One region of the Bradyrhizobium sp. RT6a genome, then DNA from elsewhere that is predicted to be linked to it. Evidence: predicted binding sites of a transcription regulator. Region 1 holds the regulator's gene; each other region holds the start of a gene.

Region 1 (6,328 bases):
ATGATCGCGCCAAGGCCTTGAGCGCGTTCAAGCTCGGCGACGTCACCTTCTACTGGATCACGCGGCTCTCCGCGATCTCGGTGCTTCTGATCCTCGGCGGCATCATCATTTCGCTGATCGTCGGCGCCTTCCCGGCGATGAAGGAATTCGGGGTCTCGTTCCTGTGGACGCAGCGCTGGGCGCCGTCCGCCGATCCGCCGGTGCTCGGCGCGCTCGGACCGATGTACGGCACGCTCGTCACCTCCTTCATCGCGATGCTGATCGCCATTCCCGTGGGTCTCGGCATTGCCATCTTCCTCACCGAGCTGTGCCCGCAATGGCTGCGCCGCCCGATCGGCATGGCGATCGAGCTGCTCGCCGGCATCCCTTCGATCATCTACGGCATGTGGGGCTTCTTCGTGTTGGGTCCGTTCCTGGCCAACACATTCCAGCCCTTCATGATCAAGATCTTCGACGGCGTGCCCGTGCTGGGCGCGATCTTCGCGGGTCCCCCATCCTATCTCAGCCTGTTCAATGCCGCGCTGATCCTCGCCATCATGGTGCTGCCCTTCATCACCTCGATTTCGGTCGACGTGTTCAAGACGGTGCCTCCGGTCCTGAAGGAAGCCGCCTACGGCGTCGGCTGCACCACCTGGGAAGTCGTCCGCAGCGTGGTGATCCCCTACACCCGCGTCGGCGTCATCGGCGGCGTCATGCTGGCGCTGGGCCGCGCGCTCGGCGAGACCATGGCGGTGACCTTCATCATCGGCAACTCGTTCCGGATCTCGTCGTCGATCTTCGCCCCCGGCACCACGATCTCGGCGGCGATCGCATCCGAGTTCGCGGAGAGCGACGGCCTGCACCAGTCCGGCCTCATCCTGCTCGGCCTGCTGCTGTTCGTACTGACGTTCTTCGTGCTCGCAGCGGCGCGGCTGATGCTGATGCGGCTGGAAAAGAAGGCGGGGAACTAGCGCCATGAACCCGATTTATTCAAGCCGCCGCCGCAAGGACATCGTCGTCCGCGGGCTCTGCATCGCCGCGACCGCCTTCGGCGTCACCTGGCTCGCGCTGATCCTGATCACGCTGCTGTACAACGGAGTGGCGGGACTCAACGTCCAGCTGTTCACCGAGAACACGCCGCCACCGGGATCGAACGAGGGCGGTCTGCTCAACGCCATCGTCGGCTCGCTGATCATGACCGTGATCGGCGTCGGCATCGGCGCGCCGCTTGGCATGTTCGCCGGCACCTATCTCGCCGAATATGGCCGCAACGACCGGCTCACCTCGGTGATCCGCTTCATCAACGACATCCTGCTCTCGGCGCCCTCGATCATCATCGGCCTGTTCATCTACGGCGCGGTGGTGGTGCCGATGCGCGGCTTCTCGGCGATCGCAGGCTCGCTCGCGCTCGCGGTCATCGTGATCCCGGTGGTGCTGCGCACGACCGAGGACATGCTGCTGCTGGTGCCGAACGCGTTGCGCGAGGCGGCCTCGGCGCTCGGCCTGCCGCGTTCGCTGGTGATCAAGCGGATCGCTTATCGGGCTGCCCGATCGGGTCTCATCACCGGCGTGCTGCTCGCGACCGCTCGCGTCGCCGGTGAGACCGCGCCGCTGCTGTTTACCGCGCTGTCGAACCAGTTCTTCAGCCTCGGCCTGAACAAGACGATGGCGAACCTGCCTGTCACCATCAACAACTTCGTGCAGAGCCCCTATGTCTACTGGAAGCAGTTGGCCTGGAGCGGGGCGCTGCTCATCACCCTGACCGTTCTTGCCCTTAATATTGGCGCGCGCATCCTTGGCGCCGAGAGGACCGCAAAATGAGTGATCTTTCCGTATCGATGAGCGCGGCCGGTGGGCTGCCCCACGCGCCGGTGCTGCCGGAGGCGCCTCCCAAGGTGACCGTGCGCAACCTGAATTTCTATTACGGCGAGCACCACGCGCTGAAGAACATCAACCTGACGCTCGGCGCCAATCGCGTCACGGCGTTCATCGGCCCGTCGGGCTGCGGCAAGTCGACCCTGCTGCGCATCTTCAACCGGATGTACGACCTCTATCCCGGCCAGCGCGCCACCGGTCAGCTCATGCTCGATCAGACCAACATCCTTGACGGCAAGCTGGACCTCAATTTGCTGCGCGCCCGCGTCGGCATGGTGTTCCAGAAGCCGACGCCGTTCCCGATGACGATCTACGAGAACATCGCGTTCGGCATCCGTCTCTATGAGAAGATCTCGAAGTCCGAGATGGACGGCCGCGTCGAAAAGGCGCTCCGCGGCGGCGCGCTGTGGAACGAGGTTAAGGACAAGCTCAACGCCTCCGGCCTGTCGCTCTCCGGCGGCCAGCAACAGCGCCTCTGCATCGCCCGCACCGTCGCGGTGCGGCCCGAGGTGATCCTGTTCGACGAGCCCTGTTCGGCGCTCGACCCGATCTCGACCGCCAAGGTCGAGGAGCTGATCCAGGAGCTGTCCGAGGATTACACGATCGCGATCGTCACTCACAACATGCAGCAGGCGGCGCGCGTCTCCGACAAGACCGCCTTCATGTATCTCGGCGAGCTGATCGAGTTCGACGACACCAGCAAGATATTCACGTCGCCGACCGACCGGCGCACGCAGGATTACATCACCGGCCGGTTCGGCTAGGAGACGCGACATGGGTTCTGAACATACCGCAAAGGCCTTCGATACCGACCTCCAGGAACTCACCCGCCTGGTCGCCGAGATGGGTGGCATCGCCGAGCGCATGATCGTCGAGTCCGTCGACGCGCTGATCCGCCGCGACGTCCCGCTCGGCCAGCGCGTCGTCGCCATCGACACCGAGCTCGACGCGCTGCAGAAGCGCATCGAGGAGCGTGCGGTGCTCACTATCGCCCGCCGTCAGCCGATGGCGGTCGATTTGCGCGAGATCGTCGGCGCCATGCGCGTCGCGACCGATCTCGAGCGCATCGGCGACCTCGCCAAGAACATGGGCAAGCGCGTCGCGGCGCTGGAGACGGACTTCCATCCGCTCAAGCTGTTCCGCGGCCTCGAGCACATGACCGACCTCGTGCAGCAGCAGGTCAAGTCGGTGCTGGACGCCTATGCCGCGCATGATCTGCCGGCGGCGATGGCGGTGTGGAAGGGCGACGAGGAGGTCGACGCCATCTGCACCTCGCTGTTCCGCGAGCTCCTCACCTACATGATGGAGGATCCGCGCAACATCTCGTTCTGTATTCACCTGATGTTCTGCGCCAAGAACATCGAGCGGATCGGCGACCACGCCACCAACATCGCCGAGACCGTGTTCTACATGATCGAGGGCCAGGCGATCACCGACAAGCGGCCGAAGGGCGACATGACGACCTTCGCCAACACGGTACCGAACACCTGAAGACTTAAGGAGCGACGACCCGATGGGCGCACGCATTATGGTGGTTGAGGACGAGGAAGCTCTGACCGAGCTTCTCCGCTACAACCTCGAAGGCGATGGCTATGACGTCGAGACGGTGATGCGCGGCGACGACGCCGACACCCGCCTCAAGGAGCACATCCCCGATCTGATCGTGCTCGACTGGATGCTGCCGGGCCTGTCAGGCATCGAATTGTGCCGGCGGCTTCGCACCCGTCCCGAGACCAAGCAGCTTCCGATCATCATGCTCACCGCGCGTGGCGAGGAGAGCGAGCGGGTGCGGGGTCTTGCGACCGGCGCCGACGATTACATCGTCAAGCCGTTCTCGGTGCCGGAGCTGCTCGCGCGCGTGAAGGGCCTGCTGCGGCGCGCGAGTCCCGAGCGGCTCGCCACCGTCCTTGCTTTTGGCGACATCGAGCTCGACCGCGACAAGCGCCGCGTCGCGCGCTCGGGCCGGCCGATCGATCTCGGTCCGACCGAATATCGCCTGCTGGAGTTCTTCCTGGAGCATCCGGGTCGGGTGTTCTCGCGCGAGCAACTGCTCGACAGCGTCTGGGGCCGCGACATCTATATCGACGAGCGTACGGTCGACGTGCATATCGGCCGCCTGCGCAAGCTGCTCAATCTCGGCCGCGAGCAGGACCCGATCCGAACCGTCCGCGGCGCCGGTTACGCGCTGGATGATCGGTTTGCCAAGGCGGAGCAGGTGTAGGAGAGTTTGTGGTGTGATGTTGGCAGGTGATCTAGCGCGCTGCCGCCACAATCTCCGATGTCGTCCCGGCGAAGGCCGGGATCCATAACCACAGGGCGCGGTTTGGCGAAGACTCGGAGTTACCCTTTCGCACAACAACTACGTGCTCGGAGTATGGGTCCCGGCCTTCGCGGGGACGACATTCATTATTTTTGAGCCGTCATCGCGTCACGGCTCGATCCTGAAATCGAAACTGACTTACCGCGGACCCGGCTTCACCGGTGCGCGGCGCCGATCCGACGCGGGCTGATACGCGACGCGCGAGTGCTGGGCGCAATAGGGCAGGCCGGACAGCGCCCGGCCACCGCAGAAGAAGAAGTCCGGGCTCGAGGGGTCGCCGACCGGCCAGTGGCAGGTCGCCTCGTTCAATTCCAGCAGCGACAGCCGCTGGCTCATCGGCACCACGTTGTCGTAGGTGACCGGATCGGGCTCAGCCTCGACCTCGAAGGCCTGCGCCAGCGCGGTGTTGCCGCGCGAGATCGGGCGGCTCACCCGCATCATGTGCTGCGCGGGGCGCGCCTTGCGCGGCCGGGGCGCTGCCGATGATGGGCTCTTGGCGCGGCCCGAAAGGCCGAGCCTGTGCACTTTGCCGATCACGGCATTGCGGGTCACATTGCCGAGCTCCGCCGCGATCTGGCTGGCCGAAAGTCCGGCCTCCCAGAGCTTTTTCAGCTGCTCGACGCGATCATCGGACCAGGTCAAAACCGTCATTGCACCCTTTCCCTCGCTGCGCGCCAGCCATCCTGGGGCCTCGCAGCGAATGCCTAAGCCTTCAAAAACCCGTGCCGCCAGAATCCCTTAAGGCTCGCCGGGCGTGACTAGAACGCCCGAACGTTTACGCCGGTACATAAGGACTTAAAGATCAGAACCACTGCACGAGATGTCGTATCTGACAATCCAAACGCTACAATATGGCGTGACTCCCGCGCAAGAGTCCGCCGACTCGCTTCCACATGTTCCGTGGTGAAATCCCGCAAAATCGGCACCGCAAGACTACGGATCAGCGTTTCGCGAGGCTTTCCGGGCGGCATTGACACCGGTTTCACCGGGCCTAAGATAGTCGTGTGTGCCGCCCTCAAGAGGCGGCACGTTTCGTTTTCCGGGCCGGTCGATGGTGCGTTGCGCAATGCACGCACACCGTCCGCAACATTCAAGTGATCGTCATGACTAACAGCGTCGCGCCGCATTTGCTCCCCGTTTTCGCCAGGTCCGACCTCGGTTTCGAGCGTGGCGATGGCTGCTGGCTGATCGCGACCAATGGCGAGCGCTATCTCGATTTCACCTCCGGGGTGGCGGTGAATGCGCTTGGCCATGCCCATCCGGCGCTGGTCGCGGCGTTGCAGGAGCAGGCCACGAAGCTCTGGCACATGTCGAACCTGTTCCAGAGCCCGGACGGTGAAAAGCTCGCCGCGCGCCTGTGCAATGAAAGTTTTGCGGACTTCGTGTTCTTCTGCAATTCCGGCGCCGAGGCGCTGGAAGGTGTGATCAAGCTGGTCCGCCATCATCACTTCTCCAACGGGCATCCGGAGCGCTATCGCATCATCACCTTCGAAGGCGCCTTCCACGGCCGCACGCTGGCGACGCTGGCGGCGACGGGATCGGCCAAATACCTCGAAGGTTTCGGTCCGCCGATGGAGGGCTTCGACCAGGTTGCGCATGGCGATATCGAGGCTGTGAAAAAGGCGATCGGTCCGCACACCGCCGGCATCCTGATCGAGCCGATCCAGGGCGAGGGCGGCGTGCGTTCGGCAACGCCCGCCTTCCTCAGGGCGTTGCGCCAGCTCTGCGACGACAAGGGCCTGCTGCTCGCCTTCGACGAGGTGCAGACCGGCATGGGCCGCACCGGCGATCTGTTCGCGCATCGCCGCACCGGCGTTACCCCCGACGTGATGTCGCTGGCGAAGGCGCTCGGCGGCGGCTTCCCCATCGGCGCGGTGCTCGCGACTGCGGACGCGGCTGCCGGCATGGGGCCCGGCTCCCACGGCTCGACCTTCGGCGGCAATCCGCTCGCGATCGCGGCGGCAAACGCCGTGCTCGACGTCATGCTCAAGCCCGGCTTCTTCGACCACGTGCAGAGGATGTCGCTGCTGCTCAAGCAGAAGCTCGCCTCCGTGATCGACCGTCATGGCGATGTCGTCAGCGAAGTGCGCGGCGAGGGCCTCCTGATCGGCATCAAGGCCGTGGTGCCTTCAGGCGATCTCGTTGCCGCCTTGC
Region 2 (6,328 bases), on a different contig from region 1:
GCCGCCGAGGCAGATCAGCTCGATACCGTGCTGATCGAGCGCTGCTTGCAGCACCTTCTCGAAGCCGGCGCGGTCCTTGCCGAATGGCTTGCTTTCGATCACCAGTGTCTTCACGCCGCTCGCTTTGGCCCTTTCCAGCCCCAGTGCGTCGGCCTTGTTCGAGATGACGAGCGAAATCTCCGCCGGAAAATCCGGCGCGGTCGCGCCCTTGATCAGCGCAGCCATGTTGGAGCCGCGGCCGGAAATCAGGATGGCGACGCGGCGTTTCATCACAGCGCCGGCCATTACAGCGCCAAATCGAGATGGCCGTTATAGACGACGCGGTGCTCGCCCTCGGCCGGGATCACGGTACCGAGCTGGGCCACGGTCTCACCGGCATCGGCGAAGACCTCCACGACCTCGTCGACCTTGTCCGGTTCGACGATCGCGATCATGCCGATCCCGCAATTGAAGGTCCGCAGCATTTCGAGTTCGGCGATGCCGGCCTGCGCGGCCAGCCATTTGAACACCGGCAGCACTGGCAGACGCGCCAGATCGATACCCACGCCGAGATGCTTCGGCAGCACGCGCGGAATGTTGTCGGTGAAGCCGCCGCCGGTGATATGGGCAAGCCCCTTCACCGCGCCGGTCTCGCGGATCGCGCGCAGGCAGGATTTGACGTAGAGCCGCGTCGGCGTCAGCAGCGCGCCGCCGAGCGTCATGACGGGCGCAAACGGCGCCTGCGCTCCGAAGCCGAGGCCCGATTGTTCCACGATCTTGCGCACCAGCGAGAAACCGTTGGAGTGCACCCCCGACGAAGCCAGCCCGATCACGGCATCGCCGGCGGTGATGTCCTTGCGCGGCAAGAGCGTGCCCCGCTCCGCGGCACCGACGGCAAAGCCGCCGAGGTCGTAGTCGCCGTCCTTGTAGAGGCCGGGCATCTCGGCCGTCTCGCCGCCGATCAGGGCGCAACCGGATTCGCGGCAGCCTTCGGCGACACCGGCGACGATCGACGCGGTCGCCTCCGGATCGAGCTTGCCGCAGGCAAAATAGTCCAGGAAGAACAGCGGCTCGGCGCCCTGCACCACGAGGTCGTTGACACTCATGGCGACGAGGTCGATGCCGATCCCGCCATGCAGGCCGGTCTCGATCGCGATCTTGACCTTGGTGCCGACGCCATCGGTCGCGGCCACCAGGATGGGGTCCTTGAAGCCGGCGGCCTTGAGGTCAAACAGGCCGCCAAAACCGCCGATTTCGGCGTCGGCGCCAGCACGCGCGGTGGCGCGCACCATCGGTTTGATCAGGTCGACCAGGCGGTTGCCCGCGTCGATATCGACGCCTGAATCGGCGTAAGTGAGGCCGTTTTTGCGGTCGGTCATGCCCGATTTCCAGTGGGTTTGCGGCTGGTTACGTCGAATTCCGGGGACACGCAATGGCTCGCATGGCGCGCCTCCGTATACTATGTAGAGATATCAACCGGTTCAGCCTCCAAAGGGCCGAATTCGAGGTCAGGCCGGGTGCCGGGAAGCGCCGTGTGAGTATACCGAACATCATCACTCTGGGCCGCATCATGCTGGTCCCGATCATCGTCTGGGCCATCGTGTCGAGCCAAATGGAGGTGGCGTTCGCCGTCTTCCTGATCGCCGGTATCAGCGACGCGGTCGACGGCTTCCTTGCCAAGCGCTTCAACATGACGAGCGAGCTCGGCGCCCTGCTCGACCCGCTCGCCGACAAGGCGCTGCTGGTCTCGATCTACATGGCCTTGGGCATCTGGGGCGCGATTCCGCGCTGGATCGTCATCCTGGTGGTCTCGCGCGATATCATGATCGTCGCTGCCGTGATCATATCTTGGCTGTTCGACCGCCCTGTGGAGATGAAGCCCTCGAAGGTATCCAAGCTCAACACTGTGGCCCAGGTGGCGTTCGCGGCGCTGGTGCTGGCCGCCCTCGCCTTCGGCTTCAAAGCCGGTCCTTATGATATCATCCTGATGGGCCTCGTCACGGTCTTCACGCTTTCCTCCGTATCGCTCTATCTCGTCGAGTGGTTGCGGCACATGAGCACGATCGAGGCCAAATGAGTTGGGAAGCGGCCCCGCAAAGGACCAACTCCCGCTCGATTAAGTCGCATCTCTTGAAACGAAGCCGGCCCGCCGGCACGGAGCAAAGCAAGCGTGCCAGGCCGCGTTCATCCCCGACAATTGGCGTTTTCGCTTCCGCATGCGGAGAGCCTGAGCCGGGACAATTTCCTCGAAGGCCCCGTCAATGCCGCCGGTCTTGCCCTCATCGACGCCTGGCCGGAATGGCCGAACCGGATCATGTGGCTGGCCGGCCCGGAAGGAAGCGGCAAGAGCCATCTCGCCGCGATCTGGGCCGAGGCCTCAGGCGCCCGCTCGACCACGGCCAATGGGCTGACCGCCGAAGCCGTCCCGGCTGCGCTCGCCACCGGCGCGCTGGTGGTCGAGGATCCCAAGGCCGGGGAATTCGACGAGCGCGCCCTGTTCCATCTGATGAATCTGGCCCGCGAGGACGGCGCCTACGTCCTCTTCATCGGACGCGAGGTGCCCGCATCTCTCGAGATCGAGCTCCCCGACCTGCGCTCGCGGCTCCGCGCCGTCCCCGTTATCTCGCTGTTGCCGCCTGACGACCAGCTCTTCCGCGGCCTGATCGTCAAATTCTGCGCCGACCGCCAGCTCGCGGTGGACGAGAGCGTGGTCAGCTACCTCGCCACTCGCCTGGAGCGGTCCTCGGCCGCCGCCCGACGGGCTGTGGACCTGCTGGACAGCGAGGCCCTGCGCCTCGGCCGCCCCGTCACCCGGGCCTTGGCCGCCGAGCTGCTCCGAGATGTCTGACAAGGCGGCTTGACGCGGCCGGACGGCGGAACATCAATGTCATCGAAACGTCATCGCTCTAACACATGCTCCCGCGGGTTTTGCGCGTAAGTCGCAAATTGGGGCGAACTGGATGGATCGACTTCTGATGGACTCTGCGCAAGCTGTTGAAGTTAAAGAAAAAGCCCCGGAAGCCGAGGGCCCGCCTGCGATCGCATCGAACCCCGAGCGGTTCATCAATCGCGAGCTCTCCTGGCTGCACTTCAACCGCCGCGTCCTGGAGGAATCGGTCAATCCCAGCCACCCCATGCTGGAGCGGGTGCGATTCCTGTCGATTTCAGCGAATAACCTCGACGAGTTCTTCATGGTCCGCGTCGCCGGCATCAAGGCCCAGGTGCGCGAGGGCATTGCCGAGCGCAGCCCCGACGGTCTGACGCCATCCGAGCAGCTCGCGCTTATCAACCGGACTGTCTCGCAGCTTGCCTCGGACCAGCAAGCAATCTGGCGCGACCTGCGCGGCACGCTCGCCGACGAGGGCATCGTGCTGGTCGAAGGCAAGGAAGTCACCAAGGCGGAACGAACCTGGGTCGAGGACTACTTCCTCAGCAACGTGTTCCCGCTGCTGACGCCACTCGCGATTGACCCGGCCCACCCCTTCCCGTTCATTCCGAGCCTCGGCTTCACCATCGCACTCCAGCTCACGCGCGCCGCCGACGGCAAGCAGATGAACGCGCTGATCCGCATGCCCGGCAAGATCGACCGCTTCATCCGTCTGCCGGCTGATGGCAAGGTCGTCCGGCTGATCTCGCTGGAGCAGGCCACTGCGCTGTTCATCAACCGCCTGTTCCCCGGCTACAATCTGCACGGCCAGGGCGCCTTCCGTGTCATCCGCGACTCCGAACTCGAAATCGAGGAAGAGGCCGAGGATCTCGTTCGCCTGTTCGAGACTGCGCTGAAGCGCCGCCGCCGCGGCTCGGTGATCCGGCTCGAGATCGACGCCAAGATGCCGGAGCAGCTGCGCAGCTTCGTGCAGCACGCGCTGTCGACCGCCGACGACGAGGTGTTCCTGGTCGACGGCGTGCTCGCCATGAACGAGCTCTCGCAGCTCACCCGCCTCGACCGGCCCGATCTGGAATTCACCCCTTATGTACCGCGCCATCCCGAGCGCGTGCGCGAGCAAGGCGGCGACATCTTCGCCGCGATCCGGCAGAAGGATCTCGTCGTCCATCACCCCTACGAATCCTTCGACGTCGTGGTGCAGTTTCTCCAGCAGGCGACGCGCGACCCCGACGTCGTCGCCATCAAGCAGACGCTCTACCGCACCTCCAGCAACTCGCCGATCGTGCGCGCGCTCGTGGAAGCCGCCGAAGCCGGCAAATCCGTCACCGCGCTGATCGAGCTGAAGGCGCGCTTCGACGAAGAGGCCAACATCCGCTGGGCACGCGACCTCGAACGCGCCGGCGTGCAGGTCGTCTACGGCTTCCTCGAACTGAAGACGCACGCGAAACTCTCGATGGTGGTGCGGCGCGAGGGCGGAAGCCTCACGACCTACGTCCACACCGGCACCGGCAATTATCACCCGGTGACCGCGCGCATCTACACCGACCTCTCCTACTTCACCTCGGATCCGACCATCGGCCGCGACGCCGCGCGCGTGTTCAACTTCATCACCGGCTACGCCGCGCCGAGCGACTTGGAAAAGATGGCGGTCTCGCCGCTGACCTTGCGCAAGCGCATCATCGAGCACATCCAGGGCGAGACCGCGCATGCGCGGCACGGCCGGCCCGGTGCAGTCTGGATGAAGATGAACGCGCTGGTCGACCCCGACATCATCGACGCGCTCTACGAGGCCTCACAGGCCGGCGTGCAGGTCGAGCTCGTGGTGCGCGGTATCTGCTGCCTGCGACCCGGCATTCCCGGATTGTCTGAGAACATTCGCGTCAAGTCGATCATCGGACGCTTCCTCGAACACGGCCGAATCTACTGCTTCGGCATGGGCCAGGGCCTGCCGAGCGCGAAAGCGGCTGTGTATATCTCCTCAGCCGACATGATGCCGCGCAACCTCGACCGCCGCGTCGAGGTGCTGTGTCCGCTGCAAAATCCCACGGTGCATCAGCAGGTTCTCGAACAGATCATGGTCGCCAACCTCAAGGACAACGAGCAGAGCTGGCAATTGTTGCCGGACGGGTCCTCAACGCGTATGAAGACCGCGAAGGGCGAGGAGCCTTTCAACGTCCACAACTACTTCATGACAAATCCGAGTCTGTCTGGCCGTGGTAAGTCGCTCAAGGAATCCTCGCCGCGCCGCCTCACGCGCCGTAATGAACGTCATCAATCCTGATCCGGGATCGTCGACGTGAAGCGGCCGCGCAAGCGCGGCTCGAGCGTCGCGGTCATCGACATCGGCTCCAACTCGGTCCGTCTCGTCGTCTACGAGGGACTGACGCGGAGCCTGATTCCGATCTTCAACGAGAAGACGCTGTGCGGGCTCGGGCGCGAGGTGCAGAGCACGGGCCTGCTCGCGCCTGACGCCGTCGACAAGGCGCTGACCTCGCTCAAGCGCTTCCGTGCGCTGTGTCGGGTCATGCAGGTCGGACGGGTGTTTGCGATTGCGACCGCCGCCTGCCGCGACGCCTCGAACGGCCCCGACTTCATCGCGAAAGCCGAGCGCATCTGCGCGGTGAAGATCGAGATCCTGTCGGGCCCGCGCGAGGCGCGGCTGTCGGCGCTTGGCGTGATCTCCGGCATCCATCATCCCGACGGCATCGTCGGCGACCTCGGCGGCGGCTCGCTCGAACTGATCGACGTGCGCAAAAACACCGTGCGCAGCGGCGTGACGCTGCCACTCGGCGGCCTCGCGCTGCAGGACCTCGCGCATAAATCCCTGAAACGCGCCGACCGCATCGTGCGCGAAGCGCTCGACGGGGTGCCGCAGCTCAAGGCTGGGAGCGGCCGCAGCTTCTACGCGGTCGGCGGCACCTGGCGCGCGCTTGCGCGCATCCACATCATCCAGAGTGGCTATCCGCTCCAGGTGATGCACGGCTATTCGATTTCGGCTGCCGAGGCGCTCGACTTCTCGCGTCGTCTTCGCCGGCTTGCGGCCGCGGGCATGCTCGCCGACATCGAGATCGTCGCCGATGCCCGGCGCCCGCTCCTCACCTATGCCGCACTGGTGCTCGAGCACATCATCCGGGTGGCGAAGCCGAAGACCATCGTGTTCTCGACCTTCGGCGTGCGCGAGGGCCTGCTGCACGAGAAGCTGCCGGACTCCGAACGCAACAAGGACGGACTGATCTGCGCGGCCGAAGAGCTGAACCAGCTGCTGTCGCGTTCGGCAAAGCATGCGCGCGAACTGATCGCCTGGACCGACCGCCTCGCGCGCGTGGTGAAGCTGCGCGAGACCCAGGAGGACCGCCGCCTCCGCCACGCCGCGTGCCTGCTGTCCGACATCGGCTGGCGCGTGCATCCCGACCATCGCGGCGAGCAGACGCTGAGCCTCGTCGTCAACGGCAATTTCGGCGC
Region 3 (6,328 bases), on a different contig from region 1:
CCGGCGAGAACTACCTCGTTCCCGTCGACGCCAAGGTCTCGAGCCAGACCGAGCTCGTCAACAACTCCGTCCGCCTGGTCGACGTGATGTCGACGCTGGAGACGATCCCGAGCCGCATGCGCATCGTCATCCTCGACGCCTGCCGCAACAACCCGTTCCCGAACGTCAACGACGCCGGCCGGGGCTTGGCCATCGTCGATGCGCCGAACGGTTCGATCGTCGGTTACTCGACCGCACCGGGCGCGGAAGCACAGGACGGCACCGGCGGCCACAGCCCCTACACGCAAGCCTTCCTGAACGTCGCGCGCGAGCCCAACGTGCCGATCGAGCAGCTGTTCAAGCGCGTGCGCCTCGAAGTGAACCAGACCACCAGCGGCGCGCAGATCCCGTGGGAGAGCTCGTCGCTGACGTCCGACTTCACTTTCTTCGGCGACACCGCTGTTGCCGCCAACCGCGCGCCGGTGAATGCGCCCATCGTGCAGATGGCCTCCAACCTGCCGAGCCGCTCGACCCGCCAAGCCTATGACTACGTGGTGTCCGAAGCACGGCCGGAGTACTATCAGGAGTTCATCACGATGTATCCGCACGACCCGCTGTGCGATCACGTCCGCTGGCTGCTCAACAACCTGCTGCTCACGCAGGCCTGGCACAAGACGGTGCTCGCGAACTCGCCGGTCGCCTACAAGAACTTCTACGACAGCTACGGCAACACGCCCTATGCGCAGGTCGCGCTCAAGCTCCAGATGCAGCCGAAGCAGATCCCCCTGATGCAGGCTACCAAGTTCCTGGCGCCGCAGAATATCGCCCCGACCTTCAAGATCGGCAATCTCGGCCAGCCCAAATACATGCCGCTGCAGCAGGGTAATGGCGGCGCGCAAGTGAACGGCAATTTGCCGATCGTGCAGAAGTCGGGCGACAACAACGGCATCGGCAAGCTCGGCAATGGCGGCCAGATCATCAACCTGCCGGCGGGCAACAACCAGCCCAACCAGCAGAACGGCACGCCGTCGCAGACCCCGGGCAAGATCGTGACCCTGCCCGCGCCGACCAACACCACGACCACCAAGGGCGGCATCGGCAAGATCGTGACGCTGCCTGCGACCAATAAGACGCAGAACGGCGGCAACAATGGCGGCACTGCCAATGGCACAACCAATGGCAATCCTGGCAAGATCGTGAGCATGCCGGTGAATGTCGGCAAGGGCGGCACGACCATCGATGCAAAGCCCGTCAACGTTCAGACGCAGAACAACCCGATCCGCATCAACAACGGCGCGAAGATCAACAAAAACCCGGTGAACAAGGTGCAGGTGCAGAACAACAACCGCCCGCAGTTCAACACGACCAACCGCATCGTCAACAACGGCAGCAACAACTTCCGTCAGTCGATGAACCAGAGCCAGGGTGGTAACAGCGGGAACAACCACCGCGGCTTCATGCACTGATTGCGGTCGGCCACACACAACAAAGGGCAGAGCGGTGACGCTCTGCCCCTCTTCACGTCAGAAGATTAGAATATCAGGCCACCAGCTCCGCAAACAGATCGGCGTCGACATTGCCGCCGGAGAGCACGATGACGACGTTCTTGCCGGCAACATCAAGGCGCCCCGCAAGCAGCGCGGCAAGACCCACGGCGCCACCCGGCTCCACCACGAGCTTCAGCTCGCGATAGGCGAACGCGACGGCCGCGCCGACTTCCTTGTCCGAGGCGGTGACGCCGCGCGCGAGCAGCTTGCTGTTGATCGCGAACGTCATCTCGCCGGGGATCAGAGCCATCAGCGCATCGCAGATGGTGCGGCCTGCCGGCCCGTGCGGCTCGCGATGGCCTGCCGTCAGCGACAGGCCGTGATCGTCGAACGCCTCAGGCTCGGCGACGACAATTTGGGCCAGCGGATAGCGTGCCTTCACGGCCGTCGCGACGCCCGCGATCAGGCCGCCGCCGGAGGCCGGCGCCACCACGATGTCGGGGGCGAGACCGAGTGCCGCCATGTCCTCGGCGATCTCGCGGCCGGCGGTGCCTTGGCCGGCGATCACGAACGGATCGTCATAGGGCCTGACCAGCGTTGCGCCGCGCTTCTCGGCGATGCCGCGCGAGATCGCCTCGCGGTCGTCGCGGTCGCGGTCGTACAGCACGACTTCTGCACCGTAGGATTTGGTACGCTCGCGCTTCGACAACGGCGCATCCGCCGGCATCACGATGGTCGCCTGCATGTCCAGGATCTTTGCCGCCGCAGCCACGCCCTGGGCATGGTTGCCGGAGGAGAACGCGACCACGCCGCCGGCGCGCTTGTCCTGCGGGATCGAGGCGACCTTGTTGAAAGCACCGCGGAACTTGAACGAACCGGTGCGCTGGAGCATCTCCGGCTTGAGATAGACCTTTGCGCCGACACGCTCGTTGAGCACGGGAAAGGACAACAGCGGGGTGCGGACGGCAAAGGGCGCGATCACGCGCGCTGCGGCATCGATATCGGCAGGGCCGATCGGAAGGAGCTGTTCTGTCATGCCTGATGTTATCGCGGCGGATGAGGCGCGGGCAAGGCATCTCCGCGCGAGGATTTTGGGCTCTCAGGCGACGAATCGCGCCGGCTCCGCCCCGTTCCGGCCGGGCAGCACCGCACCGACCGCCAAAATGCTGTCGATAAATGCCCGGGCCGAGGCCTCCCAGGTGTAATTGGCGGCGAACTCGACGCAGTCCTGCCGGGAGATGTCCAGCGCAGCGAAGCAGGCGCTGCGCAGATCGTGATCGAGCGCGCCGACCGGCGCATCGCCGATCACGTCGCGGGGCCCCTTCACCGGAAACGCCGCGACCGGCAGGCCGCTCGCCAGCGCTTCGAGCAGGACGAGGCCGAACGTATCGGTCTTGCTCGGAAACACAAAGACGTCGGCGGCAGCGTAAATGTCCGCCAGTTCCTCGCCGTGTTTTTCGCCGAGGAAAATCGCATCCGGATAGGCCTCCTCCAGCGCGACACGGGCCGGACCGTCGCCGACGATCACCTTGGTGCCGGGCAGGTCGAGGTCGAGGAACGCCTCGAGATTCTTCTCCACCGCGACCCGTCCGACCGAGAGGAACACCGGCGCCGGCAAGCAGAGATCGATCGCGCGGGGATGGAACAAATCGGTGTCGACGCCGCGCGGCCACAGCACGACATTGTCGAAGCCGCGCTCGGTCAGCTCGCTGGCGAGCGCCGACGTTGCCGCCATCACGGCGCGGCTGGGGCTGTGGAATCGGCGCAGCGCCCGCCAGATCAGCGAGCCCGGCACCGGCACGCGGGCGCGGACATATTCGGGAAAGCGGGTGTGGAAGCTGGTCGTGAAGGGCAGCTTGCGCTGGCGGCAATAGCGGCGGACCATCAAGCCGATCGGACCCTCCGTCGCGATGTGGATGCTGTCCGGGCGCGCCTCTTCGATCAGCTTCGCGATTCTACCCGGCCGCGGCATGGCCAGCCGCACGTCACGATAGCTCGGCATCGCAAAGGTGCGGAACGATTGCGGCGTCAGGAACGCGAATTCGACGTCGAGGCTTTTGGCTGCGTCGGCAAGCTTGGTCAGCGTCCGAACCACACCGTTGACTTGCGGGTGCCAGGCGTCGGTCGCGACCAGGATGCGCATCAGGCGGCCTTTGTCATGCAGCTCTGGCTGCGACCTGCGGGACCTGTGCCGGCTTCTCGGCCTGGTCCGCCCAGGTGATGATCTCGAAACGGCCGTCATCGTGCTCGACCAGCGCCGTGCAGCTCTCGACCCAGTCGCCGCAATTCATGTAGCGGATGTCGCCCTCGTCGCGGATCACCGCGTAATGGATGTGGCCGCAGATCACGCCGTCGGCGTCGTGGCGCCGCGCTTCGGCGGCGAGCGCCTGCTCGAACGCGCCGATATAGTTGACCGCGTTCTTGACCTTCTGCTTGGCCCATTGCGACAGCGACCAATAGGGCACCTTGAACATACGCCGGAAGAAGTTGACGAAGCGATTGAGCTGGATCGCGAAGTCGTAGGCCTTGTCGCCGAGATGGGCGAGCCAGCGTGCGTTCTGCACCACGAGGTCGAAGATGTCGCCGTGGATGACGAGATAGCGCTTGCCGTCCGCGCCGGTGTGGACGGTGTTCTCCACCACGTCGATGCCGCCGAAATGCGTGCCGTAATAGTTGCGCAGGAACTCGTCGTGATTTCCGGGGATGTAGATGACCTTGGCGCCCTTGCGCGCCTTGCGCAAAAGCTTCTGGACGAGGTCGTTATGTGATTGCGGCCAGTGCCAGCTCGATTTCAGCGCCCAGCCGTCGACGATGTCGCCGACGAGATAGATCGTGTCCGCATCATGGAAACGGAGGAAATCGAGCAGAAGGTCGGCTTGAGAACCGCGGGCTCCGAGATGAACGTCGGAGATGAACAACGTGCGAAAGCGCCGCTCCGGGCTCTCGTCACTCACATCGTAACTTCCCATGCGCCAGCCTGTAACAATGTCCCGTGACAGGGGGATGACCAATTGAACCTCTGAGGCACCTTCGGATACGAATCGCGCTTGCCTCGCCCACCCCGCGAATATCAGTCGCATGCGACAATCAGGCGACATGGCGTCGCAGCGCCCTCCGCAAGAACTCGGAACCGCGGCGCGCTCGCGAGAGGCGTCAGTAGAACTTGTGGAAATGATGGATCGGGCCGTGGCCGTGGCCGACGCTAAAGCGATCGGCGGCCGCGATCGCCGCGCTGATCCAGGTCTTGGCGTTGCGCACGGCGCGCTCGAGATCCTCGCCTCTGGCGAGCCCCGCGGCAACCGCCGAGGACAGCGAGCAGCCGGTGCCATGGGTGTTGCGAGTGGCGACGCGCGGCGCGGCGAGCGCGATCGTGGTGCTGGCATCGACGAGATAGTCGATGCTCTCGGCGCCCTCGCCGTGCCCGCCCTTGATCAGGACCGCACGGCAGCCGAGCGCCAGCAGCCGGCGCCCCTGGCTCTCGATTTCGGCTTCATTGGCCGCGACCGGCTCGTTGAGCAGAGCCGCGGCCTCGGGCAGATTGGGTGTGATCACCGAAGCCAGCGGCATCAGTTTGATGCGCAGGGCGTCGACGGCTTCGGACGCGAGCAGGCGATCGCCCGATGTCGCCACCATCACGGGATCGAGCACGATATGCCGGGGCGCCCAGCGCGACAGCGCGGCCGCGATCGCATCGATGCTGGCGGCTTGCGCCACCATCCCGATCTTGACCGCGCCGACCTCGAGATCGGAAAACACCGCGTCGATCTGCGCGGTGACGAATTCGGCGGGCACCGCGTGAATGCCGGTGACGCCACGCGTGTTCTGCGCCGTCAGCGCCGTGATGGCGGAAGCACCAAAAACGCCGAGCGCGGCGAAGGTCTTCAGGTCAGCCTGGATGCCGGCGCCGCCGCTCGAATCGGAGCCGGCAATGGTCAGCGCGACGGGCGTGGTCATAGGGCGATCTTCAGCGTTTTCGAAGCCATGGCCCGTCCTAGCGCGCCTCCGCCAGCCCAGCAAGTTCGCTTGCTAAATCCGGCCGGGTTTGGCCTATTAGCCGCCAGATATGCTTTCGGAGTGACCGCGATGGTTCCCTTTTTCGTCCAGATCAAATGCAAGCTCGGCCAATCCTATGTGGTCGCCAATGCGCTTGCCGAAGCCGAGATCGCCTCCGAGATCTATTCCACGGCCGGTCAATACGACCTGCTGGTGAAGTTCTACGTCGACAACGACACCGATATCGGCCACTTCGTCAACGAGAAGGTGCAGGTGCTGCCCGGCATCCAGGACACCCTCACCATCATCACCTTCAAGGCGTTTGGCGCGAGTTGACCGTCCGGAAAAGGGCGGCCCTGATCAGGCGCCGCCCTCCTTGCGCTTGGGACGCGGCGGACCGTCCACCGGCGGCAGTGATTTGAGATAGTCCGCCATCGCCGCGAGATCGTCGTCCGGCAATTGCGAGGTGTTCTTGATCACCCGCGTCATCGCGCCGCCGACGCTGTCGCCGTCGGGCAATTCGCCGGTCTTCAGGAAATAGGCAAAATCCTTCGCGCTCCACTCGCCAAGGCCCTTCTGGGTGATGTTGGGCACCCACCCCTCGCCTTCCGGATTGGGCCCGCCGGCGAAGCGTTGTCCGGCGATGATGCCGCCAAGCGCATTGCGCGGACTGTGGCATTCTGCGCAATGGCCAAAACTGTTGACGAGATAGGCGCCACGATTCCACTGCGGCGACTTCGCGCTGTCGGCGACGAAGGGCTTGCCGTCCATGAACAGAAATTTCCAGATGCCGACGTTCCGCCGGATGTTGAACGGAAAGCCCACGTCGTGGTCGCGCACCTTGCCGGCAACGGCCGGCAGCGTTTTCA

The links. The regulator PhoB, encoded in region 1, activates phosphate uptake and scavenging genes when phosphate is short. The targets are predictions, from matches to a motif close to TGTCATNNANCTGTCAT.
Region 2: ABIC03_RS02000 (RNA degradosome polyphosphate kinase) is a predicted target of PhoB. The motif match lies at 2,865-2,881, and genes of this name have one in related genera.
Region 3: ABIC03_RS11185 (UDP-2,3-diacylglucosamine diphosphatase) is a predicted target of PhoB. The motif match lies at 4,459-4,475, and genes of this name have one in related genera.

What each region holds. Positions count from the first base shown of each region.
Region 1 is NZ_JBEPQC010000008.1:181,727-188,054, forward strand. It holds gene pstC (phosphate ABC transporter permease subunit PstC) at 1-950, shown strand, start outside; gene pstA (phosphate ABC transporter permease PstA) at 955-1,800, shown strand; gene pstB (phosphate ABC transporter ATP-binding protein PstB) at 1,797-2,618, shown strand; gene phoU (phosphate signaling complex protein PhoU) at 2,629-3,345, shown strand; gene phoB (phosphate regulon transcriptional regulator PhoB) at 3,368-4,075, shown strand; gene ABIC03_RS31745 (GcrA family cell cycle regulator) at 4,313-4,825, opposite strand; gene ABIC03_RS31750 (aspartate aminotransferase family protein) at 5,278-6,328, shown strand, end outside.
Region 2 is NZ_JBEPQC010000001.1:380,474-386,801, forward strand. It holds gene purN (phosphoribosylglycinamide formyltransferase) at 1-270, opposite strand, end outside; gene purM (phosphoribosylformylglycinamidine cyclo-ligase) at 285-1,358, opposite strand; gene ABIC03_RS01990 (CDP-alcohol phosphatidyltransferase family protein) at 1,514-2,056, shown strand; gene ABIC03_RS01995 (P-loop NTPase family protein) at 2,150-2,827, shown strand; gene ABIC03_RS02000 (RNA degradosome polyphosphate kinase) at 2,955-5,147, shown strand; gene ppx (exopolyphosphatase) at 5,163-6,328, shown strand, end outside.
Region 3 is NZ_JBEPQC010000002.1:294,367-300,694, reverse strand. It holds gene ABIC03_RS11200 (caspase family protein) at 1-1,445, shown strand, start outside; gene ABIC03_RS11195 (threonine/serine dehydratase family protein) at 1,519-2,502, opposite strand; gene ABIC03_RS11190 (glycosyltransferase family 4 protein) at 2,566-3,609, opposite strand; gene ABIC03_RS11185 (UDP-2,3-diacylglucosamine diphosphatase) at 3,623-4,435, opposite strand; gene thiD (bifunctional hydroxymethylpyrimidine kinase/phosphomethylpyrimidine kinase) at 4,620-5,420, opposite strand; gene ABIC03_RS11175 (Lrp/AsnC ligand binding domain-containing protein) at 5,550-5,795, shown strand; gene ABIC03_RS11170 (c-type cytochrome) at 5,820-6,328, opposite strand, start outside.